Regions from separate parts of the Streptomyces sp. NPDC126499 genome, predicted to be linked through region 3. Evidence: riboswitches for the same ligand, from Rfam matches in the RefSeq annotation. Region 3 holds a riboswitch; each other region holds the start of a gene.

Evidence for each region. Region 3 has a riboswitch for cyclic di-AMP ahead of ABTZ91_RS11860 (M23 family metallopeptidase). Riboswitches for the same ligand answer to the same signal wherever they lie in the genome.
Region 1: it holds a riboswitch for cyclic di-AMP, as region 3 does, so the genes downstream of both, ABTZ91_RS21985 (transglycosylase family protein) here and ABTZ91_RS11860 (M23 family metallopeptidase) in region 3, are expected to answer to the same signal.
Region 2: it holds a riboswitch for cyclic di-AMP, as region 3 does, so the genes downstream of both, ABTZ91_RS02885 (C40 family peptidase) here and ABTZ91_RS11860 (M23 family metallopeptidase) in region 3, are expected to answer to the same signal.
Region 4: it holds a riboswitch for cyclic di-AMP, as region 3 does, so the genes downstream of both, ABTZ91_RS26180 (M23 family metallopeptidase) here and ABTZ91_RS11860 (M23 family metallopeptidase) in region 3, are expected to answer to the same signal.

Annotation. Positions count from the first base shown of each region.
Region 1 covers NZ_JBEOUO010000014.1:151,098-158,291, reverse strand. Annotated here, with positions in the region: gene ABTZ91_RS22010 (NAD(P)/FAD-dependent oxidoreductase) at 1-668, opposite strand, end outside; gene ABTZ91_RS22005 (Ppx/GppA phosphatase family protein) at 1,049-1,963, opposite strand; gene ABTZ91_RS22000 (DUF501 domain-containing protein) at 1,960-2,505, opposite strand; gene ABTZ91_RS21995 (septum formation initiator family protein) at 2,587-3,057, opposite strand; gene eno (phosphopyruvate hydratase) at 3,159-4,445, opposite strand; gene ABTZ91_RS21985 (transglycosylase family protein) at 4,711-5,403, opposite strand; cyclic di-AMP (ydaO/yuaA leader) riboswitch at 5,407-5,612, opposite strand; gene ABTZ91_RS21980 (transglycosylase family protein) at 5,871-6,917, opposite strand; gene ABTZ91_RS21975 (cytochrome P450) at 7,037-7,194, opposite strand, start outside.
Region 2 covers NZ_JBEOUO010000002.1:29,435-36,628, forward strand. Annotated here, with positions in the region: gene bioB (biotin synthase BioB) at 1-606, opposite strand, end outside; gene ABTZ91_RS02845 (8-amino-7-oxononanoate synthase) at 749-1,969, shown strand; gene ABTZ91_RS02850 (hypothetical protein) at 2,003-2,614, shown strand; gene ABTZ91_RS02860 (hypothetical protein) at 2,866-3,696, shown strand; gene ABTZ91_RS02865 (transposase) at 3,781-3,990, opposite strand; gene ABTZ91_RS02870 (hypothetical protein) at 4,075-4,368, opposite strand; gene ABTZ91_RS02875 (VOC family protein) at 4,371-4,847, opposite strand; gene ABTZ91_RS02880 (ATP-binding protein) at 5,100-5,531, shown strand; gene ABTZ91_RS02885 (C40 family peptidase) at 5,534-6,010, opposite strand; cyclic di-AMP (ydaO/yuaA leader) riboswitch at 6,014-6,213, opposite strand; gene ABTZ91_RS02890 (hypothetical protein) at 6,528-6,833, opposite strand; gene ABTZ91_RS02895 (ATP-dependent Clp protease proteolytic subunit) at 6,841-7,194, opposite strand, start outside.
Region 3 covers NZ_JBEOUO010000006.1:328,990-336,183, reverse strand. Annotated here, with positions in the region: gene trmB (tRNA (guanosine(46)-N7)-methyltransferase TrmB) at 120-839, shown strand; gene ABTZ91_RS11870 (PrsW family intramembrane metalloprotease) at 1,080-2,393, shown strand; gene ABTZ91_RS11865 (aldo/keto reductase) at 2,443-3,396, opposite strand; gene ABTZ91_RS11860 (M23 family metallopeptidase) at 3,545-4,663, opposite strand; cyclic di-AMP (ydaO/yuaA leader) riboswitch at 4,675-4,822, opposite strand; gene ABTZ91_RS11855 (PP2C family protein-serine/threonine phosphatase) at 5,060-6,148, opposite strand; gene ABTZ91_RS11850 (MerR family transcriptional regulator) at 6,854-7,194, opposite strand, start outside.
Region 4 covers NZ_JBEOUO010000020.1:116,015-123,208, forward strand. Annotated here, with positions in the region: gene ABTZ91_RS26160 (DUF262 domain-containing protein) at 1-423, opposite strand, end outside; gene ABTZ91_RS26165 (DNA topoisomerase IV subunit A) at 611-3,070, opposite strand; gene ABTZ91_RS26170 (pitrilysin family protein) at 3,252-4,598, shown strand; gene ABTZ91_RS26175 (pitrilysin family protein) at 4,625-5,992, shown strand; cyclic di-AMP (ydaO/yuaA leader) riboswitch at 6,195-6,360, shown strand; gene ABTZ91_RS26180 (M23 family metallopeptidase) at 6,373-7,143, shown strand.

The DNA of each region.
Region 1 (7,194 bases), on a different contig from region 3:
AGGCCGAGCTTCGGGCCCACCTCGGGAAGGATCTTGTCGGCGGCGTCGACCAGGATGAAGCGCATGTCCTCGCGCTTGACGTTCTGGTAGTACTTCGCCGCGTCGCGGACCATGTCCTCGACCTCGCCGATGGTCTCCGCGCCGGCGAAGCCGCCGCCCACGAAGACGAAGGTCAGCGCCTTGCGGCGGACCTCCTCGTCGGTCGTCGAGTCGGCCTTGTCGAGCTGCTCGAGGACGTGGTTGCGCAGGCCGATGGCCTCCTCGATGCCCTTCATGCCGATGCCCTGCTCGGCGAGGCCGGGGATCGGGAAGGTGCGGGAGACGGCACCCATCGCGATGACCAGGTAGTCGAACGGCAGCTCGTACGCCTCGCCGACCAGCGGCGCGATCGTGGCGACCTTGCGGTCCTGGTCGATGGTGGTGACCCGGCCGGTGAGCACCTCCGCTCCGCGCACGACGCGTCGCAGCGGGACGACGACGTGGCGCGGCGAGATGCTGCCGGCGGCGGCTTCGGGGAGGAAGGGCTGGTAGGTCATGTACGACCGCGGGTCGACGACCGTGACGGTCGCCTCCGCGTAGCGCATCTTCTTGAGGATGCGCCGAGCTGCGTACAGGCCTACGTACCCGCCGCCTACTACGAGGATCCTGGGACGCTCCGTGGTGCTCATGCCATCGAGTATCCACCCCTCCAAGGGGGGGTGCTCGTGCGCCCCTTCACAAGGTTCGGGGGGACCTCTGCTACACTCCGCCGCCCACGTGACCCATGTCATGGTCCAGCAAAGGAACCAGGGTGTACGGGCGAACGTTGTTCACCCCTTGTGAACTGGCCCGGAGAGCCTTCCTTAACGCTGAACCAAGGGGAGCGTTCACACGATGGAAACATCGAGCGAAGTGGCCTCCAGACCTGCGAAAGGGCCCTGAGGAGCCCGCAGAAGTGCCAAATAAGCTTCCCGGGGCACCCTCAGGGCCCATTTCCTTGTGAAGAACTTCACGAACGTTTTCCGACGGTGTGTCGTCGGCGCCCTCCGGAGCCCTCCATAGCCGCCCGCTATGCCAGGGATAGGGCGATCCCATCGAGGATGTCGTGCTCGCTGACGACCACCTCGGCGGCCCCGGTGCGCTCCATGACCTCCAGCAGGACGAGTGCCCCGGCGATGATCACGTCGACCCGTCCCGGGTGCAGGACGGGGATCGCGGCCCGCTCGTCGTGCGTGGAGACGAGCAGCCGGCCGACGACCTCGGCGACCTGGTCGAAGGAGATCCGGGAGCGGTGGATCCGCTCGGAGTCGTACGCGTCCAGGCCGAGCGCCATCGCGGCGACCGTCGTGACGGAACCGGCGAGCCCGACGAGGGTGTCGGCCTCGCCGATCGGCACGGTCTCGGCCGCCAGGTCCAGTGCCGCCCGGACGTCGGTGACGATCGCCTCGATCTCCGCGGCGGCCGGCGGGTCGCTGCGGACGTGCCGCTCGGTCAGCCGTACGCAGCCGATGTCGACCGAACGCGCGGCCTCGACGTGCGTGTTGCCGACCACGAACTCGGTGGAGCCGCCGCCGATGTCGACGACGAGGTACCGGTCGTCGCCGCGCAGCTCCGCGGTGGCTCCGGTGAAGGAGAACGCGGCCTCCTGGTCGCCGGTGATGACCTCGGGCTCGACGCCCAGGATCTCCACGACGCCGTTCACGAAGTCGGCCCGGTTCTCGGCGTCGCGGGAGGCGGAGGTCGCGACGAAGCGGATCCGCTCGGCTCCGAGCTCCTTGACGACCTCGGCGTACTCGCGGCAGGCCGCGAAGGTCCGCTCCAGGGCCTCCGGCGCGAGGCGGCCCGTCCTGTCGACGCCCTGGCCGAGCCGGACGATCGTCATCCGCCGGTCCAGCTCGATCAGCTCGCCCGTCGCGGGGTGCACGTCGGCGACGAGCAGGCGGATGGAGTTCGTACCGCAGTCGATGGCGGCGACCCGGGTCATTCCGAGGACTTCCCTTCGGCGGCGTCGGTGCACGGGGTGACGCAGGGGCCCTTCGCCCACCACTCCGGCAGCATGGCGATCGCCTCGTCGCCCAGCGGGTTCACGCCGGGGCCGGCCGCGAGCGAGTGGCCGACGAGCACGTGCAGGCACTTGACCCGGTCGGGCATGCCGCCGGCGCTCGGGAAGCCCTCCAGGACCTCGATGGCGTCCCGGCGCGCGATGTAGTCCTCGTGCGCGGCGCGGTAGGCGGCGGCGAGCTCCGGGTCGGTGCCGAGCCGGGCCTGCATCTCCTTCATGACCCCGTTGGCCTCCAGGGTGCCGATGGCGGAGGCGGCGCGCGGGCAGGTCAGGTAGTACGTGGTCGGGAACGGCGTGCCGTCGGGGAGCCGGGGCGCGGTCTCGACGACGTCCGGGTTGCCGCACGGGCAGCGGTGCGCGATGGCGCGCAGGCCGCGGGGCGGCCGGCCGAGCTGCTCCTGGAACGCGGCGACGTCCGCGTCGGTGGGCTCGGTGCGTTCGGTCTGCGGAGGGGGCGTTTCCATGTCTGCCTTGCTCGTCGGTCGGTGCGGGCGTCGGTGCGGACGCCGTGACGGATCTTCTGGCGGATCGCGTGACGGCTGCCGTCAGGGGCGGTCGGCGCGGTCCACGCCGTCCCACAGGTTGTCGTACCACGGACGGTCCGTCGCGCCCTGCTCGGTGCGGGGCCGGTGCTCCGCGTCGGGGTCGTTCACGGTGAAGCCGGTCTCGCCCGGCAACACGTAGTGCAGGTGCTCGCGGGCCAGCCGCCGTACGTAGGCCGGGTCCTGGAGGCGGGCCTTCTCGTCCCGCAGCTCCTCGACCCGCTTCGCCGCCTCGGCGGCCTTGCGCTCCTGGTCGGCGATCTCGCCCTGCTGCGAGACGTACTGCCGCATCGGGTAGGCGAGCGCCACCACGAGCGAGCAGACCACCAGGGCCAGGAAGGCCGCGCGGCCGGTGAGCCGCGAGCGGCGGGCCTGGCGGCGGGTCTGGGAGCGGTAGACACGGGCGGCGGTCTGCTCGCCGAGCAGCCTGATCCGGGTCGCGGTCGAGAACCGGTCCCGGTCCTTCACGGCCATGTCGTGCGCCTCCCCGTGTCACGCGCCTGTGTTCAAACGTACGTCCCCGCACACGGTACGGGACCGGGTGCGGGGACGTAGGTAACCGGGCTTCCGCCGGATCAGCCCTTGAAGCGCGGGAAGGCGCTGCGGCCGGCGTAGACCGCCGCGTCGTCGAGGATCTCCTCGATGCGCAGGAGCTGGTTGTACTTGGCGACGCGCTCGGAGCGGGCCGGGGCGCCGGTCTTGATCTGGCCGCAGTTGGTGGCGACGGCCAGGTCGGCGATGGTGACGTCCTCGGTCTCGCCGGAGCGGTGGGACATCATGCACTTGAAGCCGTTGCGCTGGGCGAGCTCGACGGCGTCCAGGGTCTCGGTCAGCGAGCCGATCTGGTTGACCTTGACCAGGAGGGCGTTGGCGGAGCCCTCCTCGATGCCGCGGGCGAGGCGCTCGGGATTGGTGACGAACAGGTCGTCGCCGACGAGCTGCACCTTGGTGCCGAGCTTCTCGGTGATGGCCTTCCAGCCGGCCCAGTCGTCCTCGAAGAGCGGGTCCTCGATGGAGACCAGCGGGTACGCGGAGACGAGCTCCTCGTAGTACTCGGTCATCTCGGCGGCCGAGCGGGACTTGCCCTCGAACTCGTACGAGCCGTCCTTGTAGAACTCGGAGGCGGCGACGTCGAGCGCGAGCGCGATGTCCTTGCCGGGCACGTAGCCGGCCTGCTTGATGGCCTCGAGGATGAGGTCGAGGGCCTCGCGGTTGGAGCCGAGGTTCGGGGCGAAGCCGCCCTCGTCGCCGAGGCCGGTGGACAGGCCCTTGTCCTTCAGGACCTTCTTCAGGGTGTGGTAGACCTCGGTGCCCCAGCGCAGGGCCTCGGAGAAGGACTCGGCGCCGATCGGCGCGATCATGAACTCCTGGATGTCCACGTTGGAGTCGGCGTGCGAGCCGCCGTTCAGGATGTTCATCATCGGAACGGGCAGCAGGTGCGCGTTCGGGCCGCCGAGGTAGCGGAAGAGCGGCAGGTCGGAGGCCTCGGAGGCGGCGTGCGCGACGGCGAGGGAGACGCCGAGGATGGCGTTGGCGCCGAGGGAGGACTTGTCCGGGGTGGCGTCCAGGTCGAACATCGCCTGGTCGATCAGGCGCTGCTCGGTGGCGTCGTAACCGACCAGCTCGGGGCCGATCTGCTCGATGACGGCGAGAACGGCCTTCTCCACGCCCTTGCCCTGGTAACGGTTGGGGTCACCGTCGCGGAGCTCGAGGGCCTCGAACGCACCGGTGGAGGCACCGGACGGGACGGCAGCACGGCCGGTGCTGCCGTCGTCGAGGCCGACCTCGACCTCGACCGTGGGGTTGCCTCGGGAGTCCAGGATTTCCCGGGCTACGACGACGTCGATGGACGGCACGAGCATCTCCTTCTGGGATGTGACGCTGGTTGTGACGCATGCGGCAAGGTCTCGTTCGCCTTGCGACAAGAGCCTAACCGCCCGGGGGCCTCCGGCCAGCCGGGCGCCCGCCCCCTGGGACGAAAAAGGACCCGAGGGCATGCATCCCGGGACGAAAGCCCCCTACCTACTCATCGGTAGGGCGGGAAAGGGCAGACCCCGGCCCGGAGCGCACGGGGGAAGGGCGCTCCGGGCCGGGGTGGTCACCGCGGGGAGGGGGCAGTCGCCCGGACTACTTCAGGTGGAGCTGCTGGCCCGGGTAGATGAGGTCGGCGTCCTGGACGACGTCCTTGTTCAGCTCGAAGAGCTTCTCCCAGCCGCCCTCGACGCCGTGCGCCTGGGCGATCTTGCTGAGCGTGTCGCCGGTCACGACCTTGTACTCGCCGTCGCCCTTCTTGACCTTCTTGCCGGTCGGGGTGGTGACGGTCTGCTTCGACTCGCTCTTCTTGGCCGTGCTCTTCGGCGCGGTGCGCTGCTCGCTGCGGGTGGTCGGCTGCTCGGCCTTCCGCTCCGGCCGCGGCTGCGCCTGCTCGGCGGAGCCGCCGTCGTACGAGGCGCTGGACAGGCCCACGCCGCAGCTCGGCCACGCGCCCTTGCCCTGGCCCGCGAGGACCTTCTCGGCGACGGCGATCTGCTGGGACTTGGAGGCCTGGTCGGCGGTGGGGGCGTAGGCGGTGCCGCCGTACGCGGCCCAGGTGGAGGCCGAGAACTGCAGGCCGCCGTAGTAGCCGTTGCCGGTGTTGATGGACCAGTTGCCGCCGGACTCGCACTGGGCGACGGCGTCCCACTCGGAGGCGGTGGCGGCCGAGGCCGAGGACGCGCCCATCAGCGGGGCCGCGATGGCGACACCGGCGGCACCGGCGAGCGCGACGGCGCGGGTGGCCTTGGAGGAACGACGGTGTTTGCCCTTGCCGGAAAGCAGCATGGAAATCTCCCTCACCGACGCCTGCGAGGTGAGCTGTCGGGTTCGGGCCGATGGGGCCTCCCCGGTTCCGTCGGAACCCGGGAGGAATTGCCCGGCCGCGTGACGTGCACGCGGCTTCACCCCAAGCCGGTCGTCGGCCGCCCGTCTCGGGCGGCCGGGGCCGGCGACTTACCTGGGTCCCCCGCTCCTGCCTTCGGCGCTTGCGCGACGACTGTTCCCATCGACCGGCGGCAGGATTCGGCGTTCCCGGTCGGTGGGGCCCGCGGTGGCGAGCGGTCACGACCGTAGACACAGACCCGGGGGAAGTTCAAAGACCATCAAGCCGGGAAAATCGCCCCTACTTGCACCCCGTCAGGTGGCGTTTGCGCAGGTGAGCGGCGGCGCGAGCAAAGTTTGCGGACGTGACACGCCCGTTCGACAAGAGAGACCCATGTCTCACTCGCACAGAACGGACATTAGCCCCCGAACTACTCCCCGAGCACGGTCGGTTCGGGCAGCAGTTCCAGGCTCTGACCAGGGAGGATGAGATCCGGGTCGGAGCCGACCGTCTCCTTGTTGGCGTCGTAGAGGGCGTTCCAGCCGCCGAGGAGACCGTTCTCCCGCGCAATGTCCGACAGACTGTCACCCGGCTTGACGGTGTATTCGTCCGCCTTGTCCGAATGGTCGCCGGTCACACCGCCCGTCGCCCCGTCAGCCGGTGCCGCATGGCGCCCGGATTCGGAGCCCGTGTCCGTCATGCCCGGTTCTTCTGTCGCGGCGTCACCCCGGTGCTTGCCGGTGCCGGGGGCGGTCCCGCCCGGCGAGCCGGGCGCACCCGGCGCACCCGGCGTAACGGACACGTCCGGTGTTACGGGCGTACCGGGCGTTACGGGACTGCCGGGGGTCACGGGGGTGGTGGGCGCGGTCGGGGACCCGGTCGAGGGCGCCGTCGGGGAGCCCGTCGAGGGACCCGTCGACGGGGCGGCCGGGGAGGTCGGGGAGGTCGGCGCGACGGGGGTCGTGGCCGGCGCCGAGGGCGCGGCGGTCCCGGTGCCGGTGGTGGTGTCGGCCGGCAGGCCGTCGGTGCGGTTGGACTCGGGGACGGGCCCCATGGGCTTCTTGGGGGTGACACCGGGGCCCGGGTCGACGGCGGGCACCTTGCCGTCGTTCGTGAGGCCGGCGATCGGGGCGCAGGTGGCCCACTGGGTGTCGCCGGCGGCGAGCGCCTTGTCGGCGATCGCGATCTGCTGCGCGCGGCTGGCGAGGTCCGCGCTCGGGGCGTAGGCGAGGCCGCCGTGCCGCTCCCAGCTCTCCTGGGTGAACTGCAGCCCACCGTAGAGCCCGTTGCCGAAGTTGGCGCTCCAGGCCCCGCCCGACTCGCATTCGGCGACCCGGTCCCAGGTCGCCGCGTCGGCGGCGGAGGCGGAACCGGCGGCGAGCAACGGCAGCGCCATGGCCGATCCGGTCACACCCGCGGCGACGACGAGAGCGGGAGCCTGGCGGGGTCTGCGGTGACGTCCGTTTCCGGAGCGCATACGAAAGAGCCTTTCGCGTGACTGCTGAGGTTGCGGGTGAACGTAGCGGCATTCGAACGGAAGTCACAAGCCGATGCAGCCCCGATCACGCGAAGATCACATTTCTGACGGAACGTCAGTCAGCGGGCGGTGGTGCCCTCCGGGGCGAAGGCCACCGGAAGGGTGCGAAGTCCCCGCATGATGAGCCCGCCGCGCCACCGCAGTTCCTCCGGTTCCACGCCAAGTCGCAGGTCCGGCAGGCGGGTCAGCAGGGTCGCGAGCGCCGTCTGCCCCTCCA
Region 2 (7,194 bases), on a different contig from region 3:
ACAGGCCGAGAGCCCGGCCGCGTGGGCCTTCTCCACGGTGTCCACGCGGTCCGCGTAGGTGTGGGTGGTGGTGATCTCCCCGTACGTCCCCTCGGACGTGTTCAGGTTGTGGTTGTACGCGTCGGCGCCGGCTTCCTTCAGCCGCTCCGCCTGCCCGTCGGACAGCAGACCGAGGCAGGCGCAGACCTCCACGCCCTCGTTCTGCTCCTTGATGGCCGCGATGGTCTTGCCGACCCGCTCCACGTCGCGGTCCGTCGGGCCACGGCCGCTGGCCACCAGGCACACCCGCTTGGCGCCGCCCGCGACACCGGCCGCCGCCGCGGCCGACGCCTCGTCGGGCTTCAGCCAGGTGTACTTCAGGATCCCGGCGGTCGAGCCGAGCCGCTGGGAACAGTACGAGCAGTCCTCGGGGCACAGCCCCGACTTCAGGTTGACGAGATAGTTGAGCTTCACCCGGCGCCCGAACCACTGGCGCCGCACCTTGCCGGCCGCGGCCACCACATCGAGCAGGTCGTCGTCGGATGTCGCCAGCACGGCGAGCGCTTCTTCACGGGTCGGCAGCTCGCGCCGCAGCCCCTTCTCCACCAGCGTGTTCAGCAGGTCCATAAGGGCTGATCCTTACCTACGGCAGACCCCGGGGCCAAGGAAGAGAAGGACAAACAGACCGCTTTGAAGTGTGTGTATGACCACACCCTGTCGTCGGCCGCGGACGGCTAGGGTCTGTGCGCTGCCTACAAAAGGACCTGCCATGCCGCCGTACGCCGAGGACCCGCTGGACGCCGGACCGGTCGCCGGACCGGTCATCGCGGAGGCCACGGACCCCCGCCGCACCGCGTTCGACTGGACCGAGGCCGCCGCTCGGCAGCGCGCGGCGGCGGGCCTGGTACGGACGCTGCGGCCCCGGCCGGCCGAGTCCGAGCTCCTGGACCTCGCGAGCAACGACTACCTCGGCCTCACCCGCCGCCCGGAGGTCACCGAGGCGGCGGCCGAGGCGGCCCGCCGCTGGGGCGCGGGCTCCACCGGATCGCGGCTGGTCACCGGATCGACCCGGCTGCACGCCCGCCTCGAACGCGAACTGGCCGATTTCTGCGGATTCGAGGCGGCCCTCGTCTTCTCCTCCGGCTACACCGCGAACCTGGCCGCGCTCACCGCCCTGTCCGCCCGCGACGGGCTGATCGTGTCCGACGCGGGCAACCACGCCTCCATCGTCGACGGCTGCCGGCTCGCGCGGGCCGAGACGGCCGTGGTCCCGCACACCGACCCGGAGGCCGTGGCGAAGACCCTCGGCGCCCATCCGGACCGCCGCGCCCTGGTGGTCAGCGACTCCGTCTTCTCCGTGGACGGCGACAAGGCCCCGCTCGCCGCCCTGGCGCGGGCGTGCCGGACACACGGCGCGGGCCTGGTCGTCGACGACGCCCACGGCTTCGGCGTCCTCGGGGACGGCGGGCGCGGCGCCCTCCACGAGGCGGGCCTCGCGGGCGACCCGGACGTCGTCGCGACCCTCACCCTCTCCAAGTCGCTGGGCAGTCAGGGCGGCGCGGTGCTCGGGCCCGCCCGGGTGATCGAGCACCTGGTCAACGCGGCCCGTACCTTCATCTTCGACACCGGTCTCGCGCCCGCCGCCACGGCCGGCGCGCTCGCGAGCCTGCGCCTGATCGAGGCCGAACCGGGCCTCGCCGCCCGCGCCCGTACGGTCGCCACCACCCTCCACCGGCTGCTCACCGAGGCCGGACTCACCGCCGCCCGCCCCGACGCGGCCGTGGTCTCGGTCCGGGCCCCGGGCCCCGACGAGGCGCTGCGCTGGGCGGCCGACTGCCGCGAACTCGGGCTCGCGGTGGGCTGTTTCCGGCCACCGTCGGTGCCCGACGGCGTCTCCCGCCTCCGGCTGACCGCCCGCGCGGACCTCGACGACGCGCAGATCGAACGGGCCGTCGAGACCATCCTGCGGACCGCGCCCCGGCTGTCCTGACCGATTGTCAGTGCCGGTGCCTACGGTGATCACATGAGTCTTTCGCTGAGCCCGTACCTGCTCGACATCAAGGCCACGCACGCCCTCGTGGGCTCGCGCGACGAGCAGCTGCTCCAGATCATCCACGGCCGCTTCGCCGACGACCTGGCGCGCGACGACGACTGGTTCTCCTCCGAGATCGCCGACGGCGCCCCCACCGCCTCCGAGGCGCTGCGCGCCGTGATCGCCGGCGGCCCCTTCGACGGGAAGAAGCAGTACTCCTTCCAGTACGGCTACGCCTACAAGCGGCTGTGCTCGCTGACCGGGTCCTTCCTGGACAACTCCTGCTTCTCCCCGTTCCGGGGCGACTGGCTGGAGACGGTCGACGAGGGTCTGAAGGCCCTGCGCATCACGGCGGTGGCGGTGGCCGACTTCGGCTACGGCGACGACATGCCGGAGCCGATACCCACCTACGACCTGCCGAACTGCGGCGAGTGGACGCACGAGCAGTGCCTGGCGGCCCTCGAGCAGTTCGAGCAGACCAAGCGGGACGGTCACGCCCCGCCGCTCGACCCCGAGGTGGTCGAAGCGATCATGGACGTGACCGGCTGGCTCCGCCACGCCGCGGCGCGGCCCGGCTTCGGGGTCATCGGCTTCGTCTCCTAGAGCGTGTCCGGACCGACGCCGGCCACTGCCCTGGGGTCGCGATGGAGCCTCCGGCACCACTCGCTGGAACAGGTCCCACAACTCATCCGGCACCAACCGCTCAACAATCCCCCCCCCCCCCAGGAGCCCACACCCTATCGGCGGCTATCCACATGAGATGACCTCTTAGCACGGTAGTTGCCCCGTCGGGCCAGATACCCGCTCAGTATCCGGTGGAGCCGGTCCACGGCGTCCCGTACGGTCGGTCCGTGATGATCAAAACGGGCGACCCTCGCAGTCTCGGCGTCCCTTCTTCCGAGGCTCGGTTGCACTTCGGTGCGGAACTGCAGGAGCTCGGCGGCGGGCCGCGGCGCCGCTTGCTCATGGTCGACGACGAGCCTGCCTTCGAGCTCAGTTTCTACTGTGGAACGTGCCCGCTCCTGTTTCGCCGACTAGAAACCGCGAGAGAGAAGGTTTCCCTGGAGAGCATGCAGGATCGGCTCACCGGTGCACTGGACGATCCGGACGACCGTGGTGTGATCGATGCGTTCGGTGCGTTGCTGCCGGAGGGCGAGTACCTTCCGCTGCTCCTGAGCGTGGAACCCCGGCTGATCATCCCGGGGAAGGAAGGTGACTACTTCAGCGGCGAACAGGTCACGATGTGGGGGGTCGATCAGTTCTGGGGCCTCCCCGAGTACCCGCACACCCCGTACTACCGAACCTTTGAGACCGTTGTCGACGCGGACGCGCACCTCTATGAGTTCGTCGTGCCCATGGTGCCCCCGACGTGGAACGAGAGGGAGCGTGTCGAGGAGTACGTCGCCCTCATGGAGCAGGGAACGGTGCCCACGGCGGTGGCGATCTCCACGCTGGACGTGTGCCAGCCCGCCCTGGGCTTGGGAGAGGACCCGTCTGTCCACTGGGGCCTGACCCACTTCCTCCTCGACGGTCATCACAAACTGGAGGCCGCTGCCACAGCCGGCCGGCCGGTGCTGCTCCTCTCGCTCCTGACCCTGGGCGAGAGCCTCGCCGGAGCGGAGGACTGTACACGCCTCCCCGCACTGCGGGCTCGACCCCGTTCGGCTCGGGCGACCGGCACCTGAGCCAGCGCCGAAGAGCATGCCTGGGGGCCAACAGCAGCGCACACCCAGGCCACCGAGGTTTTGTCGTCAAATGTCACGCCCGCATCAGGAGGGACGCGAGAGTGTCCGCCGCCCACCTGCGAAAACGCGTGTGCAGCGTCGCGCACGGAGCGTAGGCAGGTTCCGCCAGGGCGTCCCGGTCCGGAACTTCCCCACCATCCCCTTCAGGGCCCGGTGGTCGTCCGGCCGCTTCCGTCCCCGCAACGACACGGGCAGCAACGGCCGGGCGAAACGCCACTCGGCCAGACAGTTCATGGCGACGTATCACGACACCGTGACCCCAAAAATCATTTGGAGACACGCTCTAGGGACGGGGCGGCTCCCGGCGGGGTCCGGTCGTCAGCTGTCGCTTCCCGCTCCCGGGCCCCGTCCTTCCTCGGAGCGGTCGCGGCCCTCTCCGGCCGTGCCCCGGCGCCCGTGCGGATGGCGCTGTTCCTCGCGGCCGAGGCCCGGGGACTGGCGCTTGGCGTCCATGCCGTGGTCGTCGGGCGCGGCGTCGCCGAGGCTGCCCCGTACGGCCTCCTCCGCCTCCCGGCGGGCCTCGGCGTCGCCGCTCTCGCCGACGGCCTGGGACGGTGTGGTCCGGGGCGGCCGGTCGGCGGGCAGTGTGCGTCGGCGCTCGTGGTGGCTCATGATCACCCTCCTGGCGTGGTGGTCGAGGGGGACGGGTTTGTACGCGGCTGCCCCGCCGGATCAGGGTGAAACGCGCCGTTCGGTGCCTGTGCGGGGGCCAGGACGAAGGCGTGGCCGGCCGGGTCCGTGTAGCGACGCACGTCGGTGCGCCGGTCGAGGCGGGCGCCGTTGCGTTCGGCGGCGACCGGGCGGGCGCCCAGGGAGATCGCTTCCCGCTCGGCCTCGTCGAGTGCGTCGGGGGCGACGAGGATCCGCAGGTGGGCCTGCTGGGAGTCCTCCGGGCGCGGCCAGCTCGGCGGTGCCTGGCCGGGGTCGCGGCGGATGCCGAGGGCGGGACCGGTGGGGGACTGGAGCAGGAGCAGGTCGGGGTCGCCGTCGGCCGGTTCGACGGTGGCGCCGAGCAGGGTGGCGTAGAAGCGGGCGAGGGGTTCGGGATCGCTGCTGTCGAGGACGAGGACGGTCGTCTTGGGAACGGTCATACGGTTCGTGTGCCCGCTCAACGTCCGTACAGGCGTGGCCGGTCGGCCCCGCGCCCGATCCGCCCGGCCTGCACGCCCGCCCGGTCCGCCACCGGTCCGCCGCCGATCCGCTCGCCCGTCGGACGGTTCACTGCTTCGGGCGACAGATATCCGTATATCGCGGTGGATCGCCCCCCGGGGCGGCACGATCGGTGGCACTCTGACGCGAAGAGCGAGCCGGGCGGGGCCCGGTGGGAAAGGGACAGCGTCGCCATGGCAGACCATCAGGAAGCAACCGTCACGCTGCCGAGCGATCCCGCCTCGGTCGCTGCCGCCCGGCGGTACGTCGCCGAGGTCCTCTCCTCCTGGGGTCTCGGCGACGGCACCGACATCGCGGACACGGTCCGGCTGGTCGTCTCGGAGCTGGCGACCAACGCCGTGCAGCACACCTTCGGGCAGTCGCCCACCTTCACGGTCGACGTCCGTCTGGAGCGGGACGAGCTGCTGCGCATCGGGGTCACCGACAGCCATCCGCGGTGGCCCCAGCGCCTCCCGGCGGCGGTCCAGCAGGACAACGGCCGGGGCATGGTCATCATCCGTTACCTGGCCGCCGAGGCGGGCGGCCGGCTGTCGGTGACGCCGACGGCCGAGGGCGGGAAGACCGTCTGGATCGACCTGCCCTGGCCGGCGGCGGTTCCCGGCTGACGTCAGCGGACCCGGCCGTAGAGGACCTTCGACGTCCAGATCCGGTCGAGCTTCACCCACGAGCCCTGCTTCGGCGAGTGCCAGATCTTGTTGTTCCCCGCGTAGATGCCGACGTGGTACACCCTTCCACCGGAATGGAAGAAGACGAGGTCCCCCTTCTGCCGGCTCGACGCGGAGATGTGCCGGGTCTTGTTGTACTGCTGCTGCGCGGTGCGGGGCAGCGTCTTGCCCGCCTTCTTGTACGAGTAGAGCGTGAGGCCCGAGCAGTCGAAACGGGTGGGGCCGGCCGCACCGTACTTGTAGGGCGATCCCTTCTTCGAGGCCGCGACGTTCAACGCCTTGCCGGCGTACGAGGTGGCGGCCTGGGCCTCGGGTGCCGCTCCTGGGGCGAGCAGCGTGCCGCCGACGGCGGCGAGGGTGAGAGCCGAGACGGCTCCGGCCCGGGACAGCAGGGACGGGACATGAATCTGCGCAGTCATGCGCAACCCTTCGTCAGCCGCCTGTGAAGGATGACCTGTCGGGTTCGGGCAGGCGAAGATGCCCGGCCGCGGCTGCGGCTTCACCCCGAGGAACGTCCCCCACTGCGCGAGACGTCCCGTGTTGCTCGGGTCCTCCACTCCTGCCGATCCACTCCTGTCGACCAGACGTCCGGGACGGCGGCAGGACTCGGCGTCCGCCCGGACCGCCCCGCCTCGGGTGGCGGGGGCTTGTCGTCGACAGGGATCTTGACTCACACACTGGCCCGAATCCGAGCTGAAACGGCGATTTGTGAGGCTCCTCACGACTGATCCATACGGGTGGACAGTCGGGATTCGGGACCCTCGATGTTTGGCCGACGGGCCCTTCACCAGGGGTGGAACGCCCGATTCCGCCAGATGCGTACACCCGTTGCGCAACTCACCTGAGTTTTATGTCGATACATCGACTACGCCGAACGAGGGAGGGATTCTGCGGTCCGCGTGCCCCGAGTGGACCTCGACACGACACGCCCCGATGTCAACTCACCTGGTCCCCGGGGACGGTGACGCGCCCGGAACGCCGCTCGCCGTCGAGCGTCCGCAGCGCCCGCGCCAGCGTGTCGGCGTGCACCTCGCTCTCACCCCGCATGTGCATGAGCGTCAGCGCGTCACGCAGCGCCGTCGCACGGCCGACCAGCGCCTGCGCCGCGCGGAGCGCCCCATAGGTATGCGAGGTCCTGGATGGATTGATCCGGCCCAGCAGGTCGACGACTTCGAGGTACGCGTCGACGAACTCGCCCTCGGCGCGGGTCAGCGCGGGCAGCGGCGGCAGCTCCGGAAGCACGTCGGCCTCACTCCTTCCCGGCGCCGGCGGTCCCGCGGCGGCTCTCGACGACGTGGTCCACCAGGCCGTACGCCACCGCGCCCGCCGCGTCGAGCACGGTGGTCCGGTCGATGTCGGCGTCGACGCGCTCGTGGTCCTTGCCGGTGTGCTCCGCGAGCAGTCCGGCGACCAGGGCGCGCTGCCGCAGCAATTCCCGTGCCTGGATGTCGAGATCGCTGGGCTGTCCCCGCAACGGCTCGTCCAGCGTGGGCTGCTGGAGGACGATCCGGGCCCCCGGCAGGGTGAGCCGCCGGCCGGGCGTGCCGGCGGCGAGCAGCACCGCGGCGGGCCCCACGGCCTGGCCGAGGCAGATGGTCTCCAC
Region 3 (7,194 bases):
CTGCGGTCAGGCCGGGGCGGGGCGGCGGGCCGTAGAATCGGGGCATTGTGTCTGAGCAGCCTGAGAACCCCCCGCACACCGCCCCTGCCGAGCAGCCCGTCGCGCGTCGCGGCAGCCGCATGTTCGCGCCCGGGGAGGGGCCCTCGCCCGATCCGGCCGGGGCGCACTTCGAGCGGCGGATCCGCAGCTTCCAGCCCCGCCGCAGCCGGGTCACGGCGGGACAGGCCGAGGCCATGCTGAAGCGGTGGCCGGACTGGGGGCTCGACATCGACGGCAAGCGGGTGCTCGACCTGGACGAGATGTTCGGGGGCCTGCCGGTCGTCCTGGAGATCGGCTTCGGGATGGGCGAGGCCACCGCGCAGATGGCCGCCGCCGACCCCGGCACCGGCATCCTCGCCGTGGACGTGCACACCCCCGGCCAGGGCAACCTGCTCGGGCTCGCGGACCGGAACGGCCTGACCAACGTCCGGGTCGCCAACGGCGACGCGATCATCCTGCTGCGCGAGATGCTCCCGCCGGAGTCCCTCGCCGGCTGCCGGGTCTACTTCCCCGACCCCTGGCCCAAGAAGCGCCACCACAAGCGCCGGCTCATCCAGCCCGACTTCCTGACCCTGCTCGCGCCCCGCCTGAAGCACGGCGGGCTGCTGCACTGCGCCACCGACTGGGAGCCGTACGCGGAGCAGATGCTGGAGGTGCTCAACGCGCACCCCGACTTCGAGAACACCCAGGAGGACGGCGGCTACGCCCCCCGGCCCGGCTACCGGCCGCTGACCCGTTTCGAGGGGCAGGGGCTCGACAAGGGCCACGTCGTCCACGACCTGCTCTTCCGCCGCCGCTAGCAAAGGGCCACGGCGCCTGGCCCCGGGTGTCTCCGCAGGCCGGGGAAGCGGTTTTCCACAGGCTCTCGAACCGGGTTTTCCACAGGCGGCGGGAACTCCCTCGCCGCTGTCGGCGGGGCTCGTTAGGGTCGTTGCGTGTCGTCGAACCCCATCGCCGGTCCTGCCGCCGAGCCCGTCCCCGCCCACTCCCACGCTCACGTCCCTTCCCAGGCCCACGTCCCCGCCCACGCTCACGGGGCCGTGAGCGCGCCCGCTCCCGTGCCCGCGCTCGAGAGCGACCAGCCGGACTTCACGGCCGTCCCGGAGCGTGCCAAGTGGCGCTACAAGCCGCGCAAGGCGTTCTGGCGCAGCCGGCTGGTCCGGGCCGTCGCGCTGGTCACCGTGCTCGCGCTGTGCGCGCTGGCGATCCTCGCGCTGGTACGGGAGCAGACCGGCACCGAGGGATTCCTCGTGGGTCTCGGTCTCGCGGTGCTGCCGGTGCCGCTGCTCATGGCCGCGTTCCGCTGGCTCGACCGGGTCGAGCCGGCCCCGTGGAAGAACCTGCTGTTCGCGCTGGCCTGGGGCGCGTTCGCCTCCACCCTGGTCGCGATCCTCGCCAACTCCTTCGCCGTGGAGTGGATCAGCAGCGCCACCGCCGACCCCGGCTCGGCCGACACCCTCGGCGCGACCGCCGTCGCCCCCGTCGTGGAGGAGACCGCCAAGGGCGCCGCCGTCCTGCTGCTCTTCCTCTTCCGCCGCCGGGACTTCACGGGCCCGGTCGACGGACTCGTCTACGCGGGGTTCACCGCCACCGGCTTCGCCTTCACCGAGAACATCCTCTATCTGGGCAACGCCTTCGGCGAGGACCAGGAGTTCGGCGCCGCCGGCCTCGGCTCGGTGACCGTGGGCACGTTCTTCGTCCGGATCATCATGTCCCCGTTCGCGCACCCGCTGTTCACCTCGCTCACCGGCCTCGGCTTCGGCTTCGCCGCCCTCCTCCCGGTCACCGCGAGGGCCCGCCGCACCCGCCTGGTGCTGCTGCCGCTGGGCGGGCTGCTGCTCGCCATGGGCATGCACGCGCTGTGGAACGGCTCGGCGACCTTCCACCCGCTCGCCTTCCTCCTGGTGTACGCGATGTTCATGGTGCCGGTGTTCGCGCTGCTCACCTGGCTCGCGATATGGAGCCGGCAGAAGGAGCTGCGCACGATATCCGGCGAGCTCCCGGCGTACGCGTCGGCCGGCTGGCTCGCCCATGACGAGCCGCTGGCGCTCTCCTCGATGCGGGCCCGCGCCCTCGCCCGCGGTTACGCCGCCCGCACCTTCGGCAAGCCGGGCGCGCAGGCCGTCGGCGAGTACGAGGCGTTCGCGACGACCCTGGCGTTCCTGCGTCACCGGGCCCGGCGCGGGCAGGCGGCGCCGGACTTCACGGCCCGCGAGCAGGAGCTGCTGCACCACCTGTGGCAGCGCCGCCAGGTGGCCTCGCCTGCGCTGACCCACGCGGCCCGGGTGACCGGCCGGGTGTGGGTGCCGCCGCAGTACCTGGACTACGGCGGCTACAACCCGTACCGGAGCTGACGAGGCTCAGGGCCTCCGACGGCCCCGGCACCTCCGAGGACTCCGTCGCCTACGACGACGCCTCCGACGCCTCGGTCAGCGTGGCGAGCTCGGCGTCCGTCAGCCGCAGGCCGGTGGAGGCGACGAGCGCCGGGAGCTGCTCGACGGTGCGGGCCGAGGCGAGGGGGGCCACGACGGTGGGCCGGGAGGCGAGCCAGGCCAGGGCGACGCTGGCGACCTCGGCGTCATGGGCCTCGGCGACGGCGTCCAGGGCCGCGAGCACCTTCCGGCCCCGCTCGGTCTCCAGGTGCTTGGCGGCGCCGGCGGCGCGGACGCTGGAGACGTCGGCCCCGGGCCGGTACTTGCCGGTGAGGAAGCCGGCCGCGAGACCGAAGTACGGCACGGCGGCGAGGCCGGCCCGCTCGGCGGTGTCGAGCAGCGGGCCCTCGTAGGTGTCGCGGGAGACCAGGTTGTAGTGCGGCTGGAGGGCCACATAGCGGGCGAGGCCCTCGGCCTCGGCGAAGTCGAGGGACGCGCGCAGCCGCTCGGGGGAGATGTTGGAGGCGGCGACGGCGCGGACCTTGCCGTCCTTCACCAGCTGGTCGAGGGCGGTGACGATCTCCTCGACGGGCACGGACTCGTCGTCGAAGTGCGTGTAGTAGAGGTCGATGTAGTCGGTGCCGAGGCGGCGCAGCGACTCCTCGGCGGCGCCCTTGATGGTCGTGGCGCTCAGCCCCTTGAAGCGGGGGTGGGAGCCGACCTTGGTGGCGACGAGGACGTCGGAGCGGTTGCCGCGGGAGGCCATCCAGCGGCCGATGACGGTCTCCGACTCGCCGCCCTCGTTGCCCTCGGCCCAGGCGGAGTAGACGTCGGCGGTGTCGACGAAGTTGCCGCCGGCGGCGGTGTAGGCGTCGAGGACGGCGAAGGACTGGGCCTCGTCGGCGCTCCAGCCGAAGACGTTGCCGCCGAGGGCGAGCGGGAAGACGTGCAGGTCGGAGGTGCCCAGCTGGCGAAGAGAAGTCATGGGTTGATCAACCTCCTGCCCGGACCCGACTATTCCGGCCGCCCGGCCTCTGTCGGCCGACCCGCCTGCACCGGCCGCCCGGGCCGTCCGCGACCGGGGCCGCCCGCGGCCGACGGTGCGTGGGCCGCGGGACGTCCTGGTCGAAGAACTAGACGGACAGGCCCTTGGAGCGGAGCCAGGCCGCCGGGTCGACGCCGCTGCCGGACGGGGTGTGGACCTCCAGGTGGAGGTGGGGGCCGGTGACGTTGCCGGTGGCGCCGACGCGGCCGATGGTCTCGCCGGTGCCGACCGACTGGCCCGCGCTCACCGTCATCGACGACAGGTGCGCGTACCAGATCTCCGTACCGTCGGCGAGCTCCAGGACGATCCGGTAGCCGTAGGAGCCGGACCAGCCCGCCGACTTGACCGTGCCGCCGTGGACGGCCTTGACCGGGGTGCCGGTGGGGGCGGCGAAGTCCAGGCCGGTGTGGTAGCCGGAGGACCACATGGAGCCGGACTCGCCGTAGGTCGAGGTGAGCGTGTACGAGGAGGTGGGCAGCGCGTAGCTCGCGGCGAGCCTGGCCAGGCGCTCGGCCTCGGCCTTGGCCGCCGCCTCCTCCTCGGCCTTCTTCTTCGCCTCGGCGGCCGCCTGCTCCGCCGCCTTCGCCTTGGCCTCGGCCTCGGCCGCCGCCTTCTCGGCCGCGGCCTCCTCCGCGGCCGCCTTCTCGGCGGCGTCCGCGGCGGCCTGCTGCTGCTCGGCCTGCTGGAGGATGCGGGCGCGCAGCGCCTCGCCGGCGTCGGTCCGGGTCCCGGATGCCTCGGCGCCGGAACCCGTGCCGTCGGTGGCGAAGGTGAGCGCGGTGAGCGGCTGGGTGTCGTTCCCGGCCGCGGTCAGGCCGGAATCCGCGGCGCCGCCGGCGCCCTCGGATCCGTCGGATCCCTCCGAGCCCTTGTCGTCCGCGCCGATCAGCGCGCCGACGCCCGGCAGTTCGGAGGCGTCGGGCAGGTCGACGTCCGGCAGCGCTATGGAGACGGGGGGCTTCTGCTGGGCGGTGGCCAGACCGCCGGCGCCGACCGCGGCGATGACGCCGACGCCCAGCACGGTGGAGGAACGGGCGAAGTTGGAGCGCTGCTTGACGACGCGGTGACGCCCGCCGGCGCGGCCGCGGTCCTTCAGGGAGTCCTCGGTGGGATTCCACTCCTCCGCGTCCGCGCCTGCGGCGCCCGGCGCCCCCGAGGTGTCGAAGTAATCGAAGGGGGTATGCGGAGCAGGGGTGTTGGAGGCCACGGAGGCGCTCTCCTTTCCTTCCTTCTCGCCTACCGGGTTAGCTGACGGGTTCGGAGCAGGAAGGTCTCCTACGGGCGGTGCCGCACGGGTGCGGTGGTGCCCGATTCACCCCAAGTGGTGGTTCCCCGGTTCCCTTGCGGGATTCGGCGCGTGCGCACGGTGCCGTCTCTTGCGACGGCTGGGACGACCGCGCTGCGTTATCGAACGTTAATAGACGCGGCCTCCCGATTCCAAGCCGTTCCCCTTGATCATTAGCTGAATTAGTAGGGATATGCCCGACTTGACCACCCTTCAGAAGGCGGTCAGGACCAAACGGCAGATCTGACGTTACGTCAATTGTTATCGGAGCGACACCTCCTCACTACGCCCCGTCACGCGAGCCCGTCCCCGTATCCGTCACGGCGTCGGTCCGCCTTCCGGTGGCACCACCGGCATCGTCCGCCGCCGCTCCGGCTGCCCCGCCGCCGGGCGGCTCACCGCGAGCAGCGCCATGTCGTCCGTCGTGCCCCCGCCCGTGTGCCGCCGCACATCCGCCACCAGCGCGTCGAGCAGTTCCTCCGGCCCCGGGAAGATCCGCCCGGCGAGGCGCTCCCGGGGGTCGTAGAACACCCCGGCCACGTCCCGCGCCTCCGAGAGGCCGTCCGTGTAGAAGAGCAGCGTCGCTCCCGGCGGATACGGCGTCTCGTCGGCCCGGTCCGGCCACACCGCCAGGTCGCCCATGCCCAGCGGCAGCGCGGCCTCGCTCGGCCGCAGCACCTCCACACCCCCGTCCTGAAGCAGCAGCAACGGCTCGGGGTGCCCGCGGTTGACCACCCGCACCACCCGGTCGCCGCCCGGGATCTCCGCGAGCACCGCCGTCGTGAACCCCTCGAACGCGTCAAGGCCGTCGCGCCGGGTGCCCTCCCGGGCCAGCGCCCGCTCCAGGCGCGCCGCCACGCCCTCGAGCGTCGCCTCCTGCTCGGCCGCCTCACGGAAGGCGCCGATCACCACGGCCACCGCCTCCACCGCGTCCAGCCCCTTCCCCCGCACGTCGCCGACCACCAGCCGCACCCCGTGCGGGGTCTCCTGCACCGCGAACAGATCACCGCCGATGAACGCGTCCGCCTGCGCCGCCTCGTACCGCGCGGCGATCTGCAGCCCGCCGATCCGCTCCGCGGGCGCGGGCAGCACCGCCTTCTGCGCCGTCTCGGCGATCACCCGCGCCGAGGCGAGCCGCTCGCCGCTGCGCCGCACCACCCGGCCGATCAGCACCGCGAGCCCCGAGACCGTGGCGACCGTCAGGGTCTCCGTCAGGGACGGGATCCCCATCAGCGTCCCGTTGTAGACGTGCAGGCCGAGGCTGGCGAGGACGGCGGCGATGCCCGTGAGCAGCGTCGTCAGGGTGGAGAAGAACGGCGCCGCGATCAGCGGCGCCGCCGAGAACATCGGCGCCGCCGTGTACTGGGGCGGGGTCGACGCGTCGAAGACGACCCCACCGACGATCACCAGCGGAGGCAGCGCGCGCAGGAAGCGCCGGGCACCCCGGTACGGGCCGGCCGAAGGACCGGCGGACGCGGCCCGCACCGCACCGGACGACGATCCGCCGGACGCACCGGAGGACCGGCCGGAAGACCCGCCGAGCCCGGCGTCGGCGCGCGCACCCCGGCGGCCCGCACCGGACGACGAGCCCGCAGACGAGCCGGCAGAGCCCACCGAGCCCGCCGACGAGCCGGCCGCCGATTCTGCGGGCGCACCGGAGGACCGGCCACCACGGCCCCCGCCGGACGACGGACCGGCGGACGGACCGGCGGACGGATCGGGGCGGTCGGCACCGGAACGGCCCCGCCCGCGCCGCATCCCCGCTCGCGCCACCTGTGTTCTCCCACCTGGACCTGCCCGGACCCGCTGCCCGGCCGCGGACGGACCCGCGCCCTCCCCAGGGTGCCGTCAGGCCGAGCGGCTCGGCGACTCCTCCTCGGCCGGTTGGCGTACCGGCGACGGCGCGGCCCGCCACCCGCCGTGAGCCGGCAGGACCCCGCGGGCTCCACCGCCGCCCCGCCCCGGCACGGCCACCGTGCCGCCGCCGCCCCGCACGGGTCACGGTGCCGCCCCGCCCCGGCACGGCACCGTGCCGCCCCGCCCCGCACGGGCCACGGTGCCGCCCCACCCCGCACGGTCCAGCTCCGCGCCGACCGGGCGGTGCGGCGACCGTTACAGGTTGCGCTCGGCGTAGACGGCCATCGCGTCCCGGACGAGCACGGCGGTGCCCTCCCCGTGCCGGTCGTAGTTCTCGGTGAAGCGCGGGTCGTCGACGTACATCTGCCCGAGCCCGACGAAGTACTCCTTCGTCGGCGTCGTCGTGGTCGACAGCCAGGCGTGGTGCCGCCGGGTGATCGCCTGCACCTCGTCGCTGTCGGGCGCGAGGCCCTTCGCGGCGGCCGCCGCGAAGTCGCGGGCGATGCCGGCCTGCTCGTCCATGAACGCCTTCTTCTCGGCGTCGCTGAGCGAGCGCCACCAGCGGTCGCCCTGCTCGTAGGCCTCGCGGCCCCAGC
Region 4 (7,194 bases), on a different contig from region 3:
GCGGATGGCGTCCTCACGGTCGGTCTGTCCGTCCAGGACCGCGCGCATGTCGGCGTAGAACCAGCCGGACACACGCTGCTTGCGCACGTCCTGGGTCTCCACCGGCCGTCCCAGCCGGATCGACTGGAAGAGCGAGGTGAGCCGCTGCTGGCCGTCGAGGACCAGCGTCTCCGGCTCCGTACCCGGGGGAGGGGTGGCGCCCTCGATGGGCCGGTGCTTGAAGCGGACGTCGCCGCCGGACTGAAGCGTCATGACCGTGCCGACCGGGAAACCCTGGGAGACCGAGGCGAGCAGCGCGGTGATGTTCGGATGCGGCCACACCCAGCCCCGCTGGAACTCGGGCAGCTGCGCCCTGCCGTCCTCGACCTGCCGCAGCAGATCCCGCAGCGGGCGCTTGTCGATGCTGAATGCTTCGTCCGTCAACGCGGCCTTCCTCTGCTCGGCACGGATCCGCCGGGCGGGCCCGGCTGATCTTCGGGCCGAGGCTATCGGGCCTCCCCGCCGCGCGTCCGGCGTTTGCGCAGGTCGACACCGTGCGACATCGGCGCGACCCCCGCCGGCCGCGGCCGTTCGGCCGGGCTCGGCGGGGGGCATGGGGGGCGCCGCGGGGTCAGGAAGCGGGCGGCCCCGCCACCACGTCGACCGGCTTCGCCAGTGGCGTGCCCGAGCCGTCGCGGCGCGGGTCGGGCTCGGGGAGGTCGACCGGGGTGCCGTTCTTCTGGGCGGCGCGGGCCGGGGTCGGGCCCGCCCAGGCGAGGAGCAGGACGTCCTCGCCCTTCAGGAAGCGCTGGCAGCGGACGCCGCCGGTCGCGCGGCCCTTGCGCGGGTACTGGTCGAAGGGCGTGAGCTTGGCGGAGGTCGGCGCCGCGCCGGTGAGGGTGCCGGAGGAGCCGGCCACCGTGAACACGACCGCGTCCGCCGCCGGGTCCACCGCGGTGAAGGAGATCACCTCGGCGCCCGCCGACAGCTTGATGCCGGCCATGCCGCCGGCGGGACGGCCCTGCGGCCGCACCTGGGAGGCCGGATACCGCAGCAGCTGGGCGTCGGAGGTGATGAAGACCAGGTCCTCCTCGCCCGTGCGCAGCTCGGTCGCGCCGACGATCCGGTCGCCCTCCTTGAGGGTGATGACCTCCAGCTCTTCCTTGTTCGCCGGATAGTCCGGCACCACGCGCTTCACCACGCCCTGCAGCGTGCCGAGCGCCAGGCCGGGCGAGGCCTCCTCCAGCGTGGTCAGGCAGACCACCGTCTCGTCCGCCTCCAGGGAGACGAACTCCGCCAGCGGCGCGCCGCCCGCCAGCGTCGGCGCGTTCGCCGTGTCGGGCAGCTGCGGCAGGTCGATGACCGCGATCCGCAGCAGCCGGGCCGCCGAGGTCACCACGCCGACGTCACCACGCTGGGTCGCCGGGACCGCGGAGACGATCACGTCGTGCTTGGCACGCTTGCCGTCCTGCACGGCCGGAAGCTGCTCGGTGACCGTACGGGCCAGCAGACCGGTCGACGACAGCAGCACCCGGCACGGGTCGTCCGCGACCTCCAGGGAGACCGCCGTCACCGGCGCGCCCGCCGACTCCAGGAGCACCGTGCGCCGTTCGGTGGCGAACTTCTTCGCGACCGCCGCCAGCTCCGCCGAGACCAGCTTGCGCAGCTCCGCGTCGGACTCCAGGATCTTCGTCAGCTCGTCGATCTCGCCGTTGAGGCGGTCGCGCTCGCTCTCCAGCTCGATCCGGTCGAACTTGGTGAGCCGGCGCAGCGGGGTGTCCAGGATGTACTGCGTCTGGATCTCGCTCAGCGAGAAGCGCTCCATCAGGCGCTCCTTGGCCTCCGCCGAGTTCTCGCTCTCCCGGATCAGCCGGATGACCTCGTCGATGTCGAGGAGCGCGACGAGCAGGCCCTCCACCAGGTGGAGCCGGTCGCGCTTCTTGGTCCGCCGGAACTCGGAGCGCCGACGGACGACGTCGAAGCGGTGGTCGAGATAGACCTCCAGGAGCTCCTTGAGGCCGAGCGTGAGCGGCTGGCCGTCGACCAGCGCCACGTTGTTGATGCCGAAGGACTCCTCCATCGGCGTCAGCTTGTAGAGCTGCTCGAGGACCGCCTCCGGCACGAAGCCGTTCTTCACCTCGATGACCAGGCGCAGGCCGTGGTTGCGGTCGGTGAGGTCCTTGACGTCGGCGATGCCCTGGAGCTTCTTGGAGCCCACCAGGTCCTTGATCTTGGCGATGACCTTCTCGGGGCCGACCGTGAAGGGCAGTTCGGTCACGACGATGCCCTTGCGGCGCGCCGTCACGTTCTCCACGGTGGCCGTCGCGCGGATCTTGAAGGTGCCGCGGCCCGTCTCGTACGCGTCCTTGATGCCGGACAGGCCGACGATCCGGCCGCCCGTGGGCAGGTCGGGACCCGGCACGAAGCGCATCAGCGCCTCCAGGTCCGCGTTCGGGTGCCGGATCAGGTGGCGGGCGGCCGCGACGACCTCGCCCAGGTTGTGCGGGGGCATGTTGGTCGCCATGCCGACCGCGATGCCCGAGGCGCCGTTGACGAGCAGGTTCGGATACGCGGCGGGGAGCGCGACCGGCTCCCGCTCCTGGCCGTCGTAGTTCGGCGCGAAGTCGACGGTGTCCTCGTCGATGGACTCCGTCATCAGCAGCGCGGCCGGCGCCATCCGCGACTCCGTGTACCGCATGGCGGCCGGCGGGTCGTCGTTGCCGAGGGAGCCGAAGTTGCCGTGGCCGTCGACGAGCGGCAGCCGCATGGAGAAGGGCTGTGCCATGCGGACCATCGCGTCGTAGATCGACGCGTCGCCGTGCGGGTGCAGCTTGCCCATCACCTCGCCGACGACCCGGGCGCACTTCACGAAGCCGCGGTCGGGCCGCAGCCCCATCTCGTTCATCTGGTAGACGATGCGCCGCTGCACCGGCTTCATGCCGTCGCGGGCGTCGGGCAGCGCGCGGGAGTAGATCACCGAGTACGCGTACTCGAGGAAGGAGCCCTGCATCTCGTCAACGACGTCGATGTCGAGGATTCGCTCCTCGAACGCGTCGTCCGGCGGCGGTGTCTTCGTGCTGCGGCGGGCCATCGCGGCTGCGGCTCCTTCACCAACATGGTTGATCTGACGCGGACCATTGTGGACCGTGCCACCGACAACGCCGACCGCGACCCGGAAGAGGGACATCCGAGACGGGCGGGAACTTCGCCAGGTGTCGGCGCGCTTGCATACAGTGGCAGGACTTTTCCACATCGCGATCGAAGGGACGTACATGCCCATGGGTCACACGGCCACGGCCGAAGCCGGCTCCGGCGGCCTGACAGCGACCGAGCACCGGCTGTCCAACGGCCTGCGCGTGGTGCTCTCCGAGGACCACCTGACCCCGGTCGCCGCGGTCTGCCTCTGGTACGACGTCGGCTCGCGCCACGAGGTGAAGGGCCGCACCGGCCTCGCCCACCTCTTCGAGCACCTGATGTTCCAGGGGTCGAAGCAGGTCCACGGCAACGGCCACTTCGAGCTGGTCCAGGGCGCCGGGGGCTCGCTCAACGGCACGACGAGCTTCGAGCGCACCAACTACTTCGAGACCATGCCCGCGCACCAGCTGGAGCTGGCGCTCTGGCTGGAGGCCGACCGCATGGGCTCGCTGCTCGCGGCCCTGGACGACGAGTCCATGGAGAACCAGCGGGACGTCGTCAAGAACGAGCGCCGCCAGCGCTACGACAACGTGCCGTACGGCACCGCCTTCGAGCGGCTGACCGCCCTCGCGTACCCCGAGGGCCACCCGTACCACCACACGCCGATCGGCTCGATGGCCGACCTGGACGCCGCCACCCTGGAAGACGCCCGGAACTTCTTCCGTACCTACTACGCGCCGAACAACGCGGTGCTGTCGGTCGTCGGCGACATCGATCCGCAGCAGACCCTCGCCTGGGTCGAGAAGTACTTCGGCTCCATCCCGGCCCACGACGGCAAGCCCGAGCCGCGCGACGGCTCGCTGCCCGACGTCATCGGCGGGCAGCTGCGCGAGGTCGTCGAGGAGGAGGTCCCGGCCCGCGCGCTGATGGCCGCCTACCGGCTCCCGCACGACGGCACCCGCGCGTGCGACGCGGCCGACCTCGCCCTGACCATCCTCGGCGGCGGTGAGTCCTCCCGCCTCCACAACCGCCTGGTCCGCCGCGACCGCACGGCCGTCGCCGCCGGCTTCGGCCTGCTGCGCCTGGCCGGAGCGCCCTCGCTGGGCTGGCTGGACGTCAAGACCTCCGGTGGCGTCGAGGTGCCGCGGATCGAGGCCGCCGTCGACGAGGAGCTCGCCCGCTTCGCCGCCGACGGACCGACGCCCGAGGAGATGGAGCGCGCCCAGGCCCAGCTGGAGCGCGAGTGGCTGGACCGGCTCGGCACGGTCGCGGGCCGCGCCGACGAACTGTGCCGGTACGCGGTGCTGTTCGGCGACCCGCAGCTCGCCCTGACCGCCGTGAACCGGGTCCTCGACGTCACCGCCGACGAGGTGCGCGAGGTCGCCGCGGCCCGGCTGCGCCCGGACAACCGAGCCGTCCTGGTCTACGAGCCGGTGACCGGCGAACAGAGCGACAGCGACGAGGAAGAGGGAGCGGACCAGTGACCGACGCTGCCGCGTCTTTGACGAGCATGACCTTCCACCCGCAGCCCCGGCCGGGCGAGGCCAAGCCCTGGGCGTTCCCCGCCCCGGAGCGCGGCGCGCTCGACAACGGCCTGACCGTGCTGCGCTGCCACCGCCCCGGACAGCAGGTGGTGGCCGTCGAGATCGTCCTCGACGCCCCGCTCGACGCCGAGCCCGAGGGCCTCGACGGCGTCGCCACCATCATGGCGCGGGCCCTGTCCGAGGGCACCGACCAGCACAGCGCCGAGGAGTTCGCCGCCGAGCTCGAGCGCTGCGGCGCCACCCTCGACGCGCACGCGGACCACCCCGGTGTACGGGTCTCCCTGGAGGTCCCGGTCTCCCGGCTGCCCAAGGCGCTCGGCCTGCTCTCCGAGGCCCTGATCGCCCCGGCCTTCGCCGAGAGCGAGATCGAGCGCCTGGTGCGCAACCGGCTCGACGAGATCCCCCACGAGACGGCCAACCCCGCCCGCCGCGCCGCCAAGCAGCTCTCCAAGGAGCTGTTCCCGGCCTCGTCCCGGATGTCCCGGCCGCGCCAGGGCACCGAGGAGACCGTCGGCGCGATCGACGCCGCCGCCGTCCGCGCCTTCTTCGACGCGCACGTGCGGCCGACCGCGGCCACCGCCGTGGTCGTCGGCGACCTCACCGGCGTCGACCTGGACAAGGTCCTCGACGACACCCTCGGCGCCTGGACGGGCGCGCCGGCCGCGCCCCGCCCCATGCCGCCGATCACGGCCGACGACACCGGCCGGGTCGTCATCGTGGACCGCCCCGGCGCCGTCCAGACGCAGCTGCTCATCGGCCGCGTCGGCGCCGACCGCCACGACCGCGTCTGGCCGGCCCAGGTGCTCGGCACGTACTGCCTCGGCGGCACCCTCACCTCCCGGCTGGACCGCGTGCTGCGCGAGGAGAAGGGATACACGTACGGCGTGCGGGCCTTCGGCCAGGTGCTGCGCTCCGACGGCAAGGGCAACGGCGCCTCCATGCTCGCCATCAGCGGCTCCGTCGACACCCCCAACACCGGTCCGGCCCTTGACGACCTGTGGAAGGTGCTGCGCACCCTCGCCGCCGAGGGACTGACCGACGCCGAGCGGGACGTCGCCGTGCAGAACCTGGTGGGGGTCGCCCCGCTCAAGTACGAGACGGCCGCCTCCGTGGCGGGCACCCTCGCCGACCAGGTCGAGCAGCACCTCCCGGACGACTACCAGGCGCAGTTGTACGCGCGACTGGCCGAGACGGGCACGGTGGAGGCGACCGCGGCCGTGGTCAACGCCTTCCCGGTGGACCGGCTCGTGACCGTGCTCGTCGGTGACGCGTCGAAGATCGCGGAGCCGGTGCGGGCGCTCGGCATCGGCGAAGTGAGCGTCGTCACCGGCTGATTGAGCCGCCGTCACGCACGGCGGAGGACCCCGGCGACCTGCTTCGCCGGGGTCCTCTCGTATGTCCGTATTGTCGTTGATCATGTCTGAATGCCCTGTGGCATGTCTTACAAATGACCGCGTCTGTTTGCCGATCGGATGAAGATCCGCCTAGCGTCGACCCGGCTGTCCGGCCGTCGCACCACGCCGCATCCGCGGCAACGGACAGTCATCGCCGAGTCCCCGCAAGGCGCGAGCCTGGGGAGCCGGGGACCCGCACGCAGTCCCTGGGGTGAATCGGACGCCTTCGCTCCGCGCGGAGGGGCCCGTAGGAGACCTTCCTGCTCCGAACCCGTCAGCTAACCCGGTAGGCGAGAGGGAAGGAAAGGATCAGCCACTACATGGCGTTCACCCGTGCCACCGGGAAGCATCGTGGTCCGAGCCGACTGGCGCGCCGCGGCGCCGGCATCGCCGGCGTGGCGACGCTCGCCACCACCGGCGTCATCGGCACCCTCGCCTCCCCGGCGTTCGCCGCCGACACGGAGGAACCCTCTCCCGAGGACACCGGTCTCACCCAGGTGATCACCGAGGAGTCCCTCGCCGAGCGGGTCGACGCCCAGGCCGCCGCCCAGGAGGAGGAGGCCTACGAGGCCGCCGCCCGGGCCAAGGCCGCCGCCGAGGCGAAGCGCAAGGCCGAGGCCCGCGCCAAGGAGGCCCGCGCGGCCAAGGAGCGCGCCGCCCGCGAGGCCGAGCGCAAGCGCCTGAACTCCTTCCAGCTCCCCGTCGCCGGCACGTACGTGTCCACCGGCTACAAGACCGGCGGCTCGCTCTGGTCCTCCGGCAGCCACTCCGGCATCGACTTCCACGCCTCCTACGGCAGCAAGGTCGTCTCCGTCGGCTCCGGCACCGTCGTCGAGGCCGGCTGGGGCGGCGCGTACGGCAACAACATCGTCATCCGGATGCACGACGGCACGTACACCCAGTACGGCCACCTCTCGGCGATCAACGTGTACGTCGGCCAGAAGGTCACCCCCGGCGAGCAGATCGGTGTCTCCGGCAACTCCGGCAACTCCACCGGCCCGCACCTCCACTTCGAGGCGCGCACCAGCGCCGAGTACGGCTCGGACATCAACCCGATCTCCTACCTCCGCGCCCGCGGCGTCAACGTCTGACCGACGGACCCGCCGATACGACCGGCGCGAACGGGTGCGCCCGACGCGGCC